2 regions of the Laceyella sacchari genome follow, and region 1 is predicted to be linked to the other one. Evidence: riboswitches for the same ligand, from Rfam matches in the RefSeq annotation. Region 1 holds a riboswitch; the other holds the start of a gene.
What was found. A riboswitch is a leader RNA that binds a small molecule or an ion and turns the genes downstream of it on or off. The one in region 1 is predicted to bind thiamine pyrophosphate.
Positions count from the first base shown of each region.

Region 2: it holds a riboswitch for thiamine pyrophosphate, as region 1 does, so the genes downstream of both, NYR52_RS11760 (thiamine phosphate synthase) here and NYR52_RS13820 (ABC transporter substrate-binding protein) in region 1, are expected to answer to the same signal.

Region 1 covers NZ_CP103866.1:2,818,727-2,822,535, forward strand. Annotated here, with positions in the region: gene NYR52_RS13815 (RluA family pseudouridine synthase) at 317-1,249, opposite strand; TPP riboswitch at 1,456-1,565, shown strand; gene NYR52_RS13820 (ABC transporter substrate-binding protein) at 1,704-2,714, shown strand; gene NYR52_RS13825 (thiamine-binding protein) at 2,717-3,016, shown strand; gene NYR52_RS13830 (ABC transporter permease) at 3,000-3,770, shown strand; gene NYR52_RS13835 (ABC transporter ATP-binding protein) at 3,767-3,809, shown strand, end outside.
Region 2 covers NZ_CP103866.1:2,419,830-2,423,638, forward strand. Annotated here, with positions in the region: gene NYR52_RS11745 (thiazole synthase) at 1-90, opposite strand, end outside; gene thiS (sulfur carrier protein ThiS) at 96-299, opposite strand; gene thiO (glycine oxidase ThiO) at 304-1,434, opposite strand; gene NYR52_RS11760 (thiamine phosphate synthase) at 1,421-2,020, opposite strand; TPP riboswitch at 2,081-2,191, opposite strand; gene NYR52_RS11765 (GNAT family N-acetyltransferase) at 2,233-2,676, opposite strand; gene NYR52_RS11770 (2Fe-2S iron-sulfur cluster-binding protein) at 2,692-2,976, opposite strand; gene NYR52_RS11775 (DedA family protein) at 3,040-3,654, opposite strand; gene NYR52_RS11780 (isochorismatase family protein) at 3,741-3,809, opposite strand, start outside.

The DNA.
Region 1 (3,809 bases):
TTATCCCCTTTGTTGCTTTTGTAAAATTTCCATAAATTTTCAATCAACCCTGCTCGTAACAAAGGTAAAATAACAATGATTTCTTGCTTGAACACAAAAACGGTGCTGAGATAAGCGCATCCAATCCAATTGTATAATATTAAAAACATTAATTCTATAAAGATTACATAAAATATTCATTAATTAATTTAAATAATCAATTTATTCAGAACGAATAAACCAAAAAAGCCTGACCACCCCAGATGGGTGTGTCAGACTGGCGTTTACCTCGTCATGCTGAACACATAGGAGAACCGTGTTGGAATCCCCACACTCCTCAACTCCTGCAATCCGTTTGCCGCAACCGCTCCACGAGTTGTTGCATATCAGCAGGCAATGGAGATTCCCAAGCCATCCACTCTTTCTGACGGGGGTGAAACAATTTCAAGTAAGTGGCATGCAAAGCTTGCCGGGCGATTAAATCTTGATCCCCACCTGTGCCATATACTTCATCACCGATGATCGGATGGCCGATGGAAGCGAGATGCAAGCGGATTTGGTGCGTCCGACCCGTTTCCAGTGAGAGCCGCACCAAGGTGGCCGCAGCCATCCGTTCCACCACTTCATAATGGGTCACCGCCGGATACCCTTCACCGGACTCACTGACCGTGCGGCTGATTTTTTGTTCGGGATCGATGTAAATCGCTTTGTCGATCGTGCCTCGGTCACTGGCAAAGCGGTGATGTGTGCAAGCCAGATAAACACGCTCATATCGTTTTTCCGCCATCTGCTCGGCCAAAAAAGCGTGGGCATAAGCATGTTTACCAACGACCAACAAGCCGGAAGTGTCACGGTCCAGCCGGGTGACCGGACGCATACGGTGTTTCTCCCCTCGTTCAGACCAATACTTCATCAAGCCGTTGGCCAAGGTTCCGTCTGGATACCCCCGGGTCGGATGAACCACCAAGCCAGGCGGTTTGTCAATCACGATGAGATCCTCATCCTCGTAAACAACGGTAAAATCGACGGGCTGAGGCGGGATATGATCCGTCTCTTCCGTTTGCATGCGAATCACGATCTGATCGCCGGCCTTAACCCGAGCCGTAAAATAGATGAACTCCCCATTTACCGTCACCAGGCGGTTTAGCTTCATCCGCGTCATAAAGCGCCTGGAAAAGCGATATTGGCGGCGCAACACTTGATGAAGCATCAGGCCGTCTTCCTCTAACGTGACAGTGTGTGTAAATGAAGCCTTGTTTTCTTGTTTCATGAACCGATTCAATCCTTCATCTCAGAGTATGAGTCGATCGCTCCTCAAGTGGCTGATGGTGATCCGCGGCCGCCTTGGGGAGGTTGGCTGATGGATGTAGTATATCACGCCCACCTTGGAAACGAAACGCGCCTCTTCTTGTCTCTGCACATAAATCCCTATGGACAAGCAGGGTTAGTTTCCGTATAATGAGCCCGAAACAACATACAAACCCATGGGGGAGCTGGATAATGGCCGGCTGAGAGTGTGTGCCGACACACAGACCCTTTCACCTGATCCGGGTAATGCCGGCGTAGGGATTTGGATTGATGGACATATCTGTCTGGCTAAACCAACGCCTCCCGGTCAGGGGGCGTTTTTTTGTTACGCGCGCGTTGGCCAATGCATGAAAACGCTATATCCACCTCCATGGGCGCATCAGGGAGCCTGGTGAAAAGAAAAGGAGCGGTTGTTAATGAAGAAACAATGGTGGAAGATCGGACTGACCATTGCTCTCTGCCTGTCCGCCGTGGCTTGCGGCAACCCCGCATCGTCCGGGACGACAGACGAGCAAAACACAGGAAAGAAGATCACCTTGGTCCTTGATTGGACTCCCAACACCAACCACACTGGTCTTTATGTGGCCAAAGAGAAAGGTTATTTCAAACAAGCCGGATTGGATGTGGACATCATTCAACCAGGTGAAAGCGGAGCGGAGCAAATGGTGGCCGGCGGCAAAGCTGATTTCGGCGTAAGCTACCAAGAAGCCGTTACACAAGCCCGCGTGCAAAAGGTGCCGATTGTTTCAATCGCCGCAGTGATCCAGCACAATACGTCTGGCTTTGCGTCTCCTGTTTCCAAAAACATCCAAAAACCGAAGGATTTTGAAGGCAAAACCTACGGCGGATTTGGCTCGCCAGTGGAAAAGCAAATGCTTGCTTCATTGATGCAACGGGAGCAGGCTGATGTGAACAAAGTGAATATCATCAACACCGGAAACACGGACTTCTTCACTGCGGTAAAACGAAATGTGGACTTCATGTGGATTTATTATGGATGGACCGGCATCGAAGCGGAGTTGAAGGGCCAAAAACTGAATATGATCTATCTCACTGATTATGCCAAAGAGCTAGATTATTACACCCCTGTTCTCATCACGAACGAGCAGAAAACCAAACAGGACCCCGCAACCGTGAAAGCGTTCATGAAAGCAGTCAGCCAAGGGTACCAATTTGCGATCAAACAGCCTAAGGAAGCGGCCGACATCCTGAGCCGGGCAGAGCCTGACCTCGACCCGAAACTGGTGCAGAAGAGCCAAGCCTGGTTAAGCCCGCGTTACCAAGGAGATGCTCCCGCGTGGGGAGTGCAAAAGAAAGAAGTGTGGTCGGGTTATGCTGAATGGATGAAACAACACGGCTTGCTGGAAGGCTCGTTTCAACCTGAGCAAGCATTTACCAACGCCTTTCTGCCTGAGGAGGGTAAATGAAAATGGCACAAGCGCTAGTCAGCGTGCAGATCCTGCCGCACACCCCAAATGGAGAAAGCGTCATCCCCTATGTGGACAGAGCGATCGAAATCATTCAGCAAGCAGGGGTACCTTACCGCGTCGGCCCGTTGGAAACGACGATGGAAGGGGAATTGCCTGAGTTGTTGGCGATTATCGAGCGCATGAATGAGGCCATGATCGAAATGGGCTGTCCCAGCGTGTTGCATCAGGTGAAAATCTACTTTAATCCCGCCGGCGCATCGATCCGCGGGTTGACAGGCAAATATGATGAAAAACAGTAAAGCGTTGGCCCCATTCGGCATGATTTTGTTGCTGTTAGCCGGATGGGAACTAACCGTCCGCACCAAACAGGTGGAAGCGTGGCTGTTGCCGTCACCCTCCGCTGTATATGAGGCTTGGACGGCATCTGTGGATCGGACACTGGAACACCTTGGGGCGACAGTGGAGATCGCCTTGAGCGGACTGGGCTTTGGTCTGGTGGCTGGACTGCTCCTCGCCACGCTCTTTCATCTGTCACCTTTGTTGCGCGCCATGTTCCAACCGCTGGTGGTATTGTCGCAAAATGTGCCGATGATCGCCTTGGCGCCACTCTTAATCATGTGGCTAGGCTTTGGCATCATGCCCAAAATCTTGGTGGTAGCGATCGCTTGCTTCTTTCCGATCGCCGTATCTACGATGGATGGATTCCGACAGACCGACCGCACCCTGCTCATCTATATGGAAATGGCCGGGGCCACACGCTGGCAACGCTTTAGCAAGCTGGAATGGCCTTCCGCCTTGCCTGCCTTTTTCTCCGGCCTTAAACTGGCGGCCACATACAGCGTGATGGGCGCCGTGATCGCCGAATGGCTGGGAGCCAAAGAAGGGCTCGGCGTCATGATGCAACTCGCCTCCGCCTCTTTCCGCACGGACCGGGTGTTTTTGGCGATGTTTTTCATCGCCGGAGTAAGCTTGCTTCTGTACGCCGCCATCTGTCTCATCGAGCGGCTGGTGGTTCGATGGCGCCCGCAAGTGAAGGGAGGGGCACCCCGATGAAGTTGGAAGTTAATGGCCTTTCCTTCGCTTATGGACAAC
Region 2 (3,809 bases), 400 kb from region 1:
TACCGCCTTTTTTTGCACCTCAAACGACGGGAATTTGCCAGTTCCCAAAAACAGACGAGAATGAAATGTATGATTTCCTATTTTGAGCATATGGCTCATCCTCCCCCCACAAATTGAACAATCTCTACTTGATCTCCATCTTGCAATCCCACACGCGGATAATCATCTCGCGTCAATACCGTCCGATTGTGTTCCACGACGATAATGCGCGACACCAAATTTAAGGCGGCGACCAAATCAGCCACCGTCTCTGTGCCTTCAGCCACAGTGAATGGCTCTCCATTCAACTGAATGATCACGTTTTTATCCCTCCTCCCACTTCTGTACATCCGCCTGGCTCATCGGGGCAAACGCGGCCAATTCAGGCGCTGGCTCTCCCAGTAGCAGTCGAGCAACGGCATCGCCTGTGGCAGCGCTGAGCAAAATACCGTTTCGGTAATGACCGGTCGCAATCACTGCCCGGTTCTCATCGCCCAACTGTCCGACATAGGGAAATCGATTTGGCGTACCGGGCCGCAACCCGGCCCAACTACGGGTGTGCAGACTATCCCGCAATCTAGGCACCAAATTAAAAGCGGATTGCAACAATCTCTGCACAGCTTCGGCGGTCACCTCTTCGTCCCATGCCCCATCCCGTTCCGTCGCACCTACAATGATTTCACCATTGGCCTTGGGCACAAGATAACACTCCGGGCCAAACAGCGTCCGGCTAAACAGCGGCTCTTTTGGTCGCAATGCCAATGACTCCCCCTTAACGGGCGTCATCGGCAAATGCCAACCCAATTTCTCGGCGATGGACTGGCTCCATACTCCCGCGGTGATAACAATCCAGTCCGCAATCCAATGCTCCTGCGTGGTATCAACGTGCCACGTCCCATCGGGGCTACGCTCAATCGCCCGCACCTCGGTGCCTTGCACCAGGTTGGCTCCCAACCGTTGCGCCGCTGCCGCCAATGCCTGCGTCAACTTGGGAGCGGATACCTGCCAATCCTCTGGTAAGTATAATCCGCCCCTCACTTCCGGGTGAAGACTCGGTTCAAGCGCCAAACATTCTTCCGGCTTCAGCCAACGCGCAGTCTGTCCATAAGCAGTCTGCCATGCCTGACGCTCCCGCAAGCGCTTCACATCTTCATCAAATCGGGCTACCTTCAGCAACCCAGCCCGGTTCAGCTCAATGTCCACCCCGGTCCGTTCTAGCAACTCCGCTTGCAACGCCGGGAACATCGAGCGGCTCTGTAAACAGAAATCGGTCAAAGGCCCAGGTTCATCCATCTCCACCTGTGCCCCCAGCATGCCCGCTGCCGCAGATGAAGCATGGCTCCCAATAGCATCTCGCTCGACGACCACGCTTTTGATCCCCCGCCGGGCCAAATGAAAGGCGATGGAGCATCCCATCACGCCTCCCCCAATAATCAACACCTCAGCAGTCTGCATTTTCCCACCTTCTTCTCAGCTCTCTGGCCACACGCTCGGGTTGTTTATGATTGGCCACTGCAGAGATGACAGCAATGCCATGGCAACCTGCACGCTTGATCTCTGCCACATTGCCTGCGTCGATGCCTCCGACGGCAATCATCGGAATCTTAACCTGCTCCACCCACACCCGAAGCCGGTCGCTTCCCAACGGCGGCAATCCCGGCTTGGAAGCGGAAGGAAAGATATGGCCAACCATCAGATAGTCGGCTCCTTCGGCTGCGGCCCGCTCTGCCGCCGCCAATGAATGAACCGACCTTCCCACCCGCATCGCCGGGGACATAGCGGGAAACGGCATCCGCTCAGGGAGATGAATCCCCCCCAGTCCCAGCGCTTCCGCCACGGACACAGAACTGTTGACGATCAACGATTTCGCCGGAATGCCAACAGACAACAGCGCTTTGGCTCTTTGCATCAACTCGTCATCCGACAGTTGCTTGTACCGCAAATGAAACCAATCCACCTCCGGCACCAGTCGAAGCCAACATCGCGCCAACTCCTGCACGGTCTGCTTAGGACTTGAAATCACGTGCAATTCCAATTTCATCACCACAACATAAAAAACCCGATATCCATGGGGATATCGGGCTACTAATCAAAAAAGGGTTCACGATCTTCCCCACTTCCTTTCGCTGGCATTACCCAGTTCAAGTTCAAAGGGTTGGAACCGACTTGTTCCTCTCAGCACAGCACAACCTGTGCACCCCTAGTGGTACGACAACTTATTCATTTGTCCAATCTCATTTTAAATCAAAACAATTATTTTCTCAACTTCACTAATTGTATCCCTTCTGGCGAAGTAAATGATTCCACGACCGTAAATCCATGCTTTAAGTAACAGCTGATTGCAGGACGGTTGGCTTGCCCTGTTTGCACCTCCCAGATGGTGGCATCATCCAGTTCCAACACATGCGACAGCAAGCGCGAAGCAATTCCCCGGCGAAAGTATGCCGGGTGAATCGCCAACCGGCAAATCTCTACCAGCTGCCCTTTCTGTTCATATGAAAGGACGCCAACCAGCACATCCCGCTCATAATAACCAATAAAGGTTTCCGGCGAGCATTTCAGCGAATCTTCTGTATCGTTAAGCGGCGGCAATTGATCACAACCGATGATCTCGGCCTCAATACGGTAGGCTCGTTGTTGGATCTCCACGATCCGGCTTAATGTGACCGGATCTTTCACGTCCAGTATGCGCATCATCGGCTACTCGCTCCTTTAAGGGATTTCTATGGTGACATCACCATAAATAAACGTTTGGCATGCCAGACGCCGGCCGGAAGCCAAATCCGTTTCACTCAAATGGTGCAATTCCGGATCTGTGTAATCACTGCATTGGCTACTCCCCTCGATCACACGCACGCGGCATGTTCCACACCGACCTGTCGTGCACTTGAACGGAATCGGAATCGACTGTGACGCCGCTTCCAGCAAAAGATTGGCTCCTTCAGCCACTTCCATTTCTTTCATCTGTCCGGCGACTTGAATACTCACTTTAGCCATTGTTCAGCCCTCCCCCATGAAAAAACCATCACGTCAACATGTGATGGTGTGTTGCTTTGCTATTTATTGCTTCGTGTGATAGGAGTTGTTGTTTTGGTTCCATAAGTACCAACCCAACCAGATCGCCACAACGGGAAGCACAATCCATAACAATCGGGCGCCGTATTTGTGCATCACACCGAAAACCATTTCCCAATTCGCGCCAAGCACATGCCCCAGACCGATAAAGGTAGCGCACCAAAAAAACGCCCCCGTATAGGCGAACAGGGAAAACCGGGCTAGCGATATCTTGGAAATGCCGGCGAGGTAAGCGGTGACATGGCGTACGCCAGGAATGAAATATCCAACAAATAGCAACCAGTTTCCATACTTGCGGAACAAGAGTTGCGTGATTCGCAAGCGGCGGCGCGTAATAAATATCTTGCCACCATATTTCTTGAGGAACGGATACCCCAAGCGCACTCCCAAATAATAGCTGATGCTGATTCCGCAAGCCGATCCCAAGAACGAACTGAGGAAAGCGAGGTAGAGATTAAGTTGACCCGTTGAGGTGAGATAACCGAGAAACGTCATCATGATCTCATCCGGCAACGGCAATCCCGCGATCCCCAACACCAAAAAGAAAAAAATCCCGATATACCCGTATTGTTGTAACAGCTCCAATAATGTTTGTTCCATGGTCTAACCCCGTTTACCCAATACGTACAAACAACTTAAGAATATCATACTTTCCCGTCCAGCAAAAGATGCGATCCCGCCTATGGTCAGTCGGTGATGCCAGAGATCAGTTTAATTCCGTTTAACTGCATGTGATAAAGAAACACGGTGTCCAT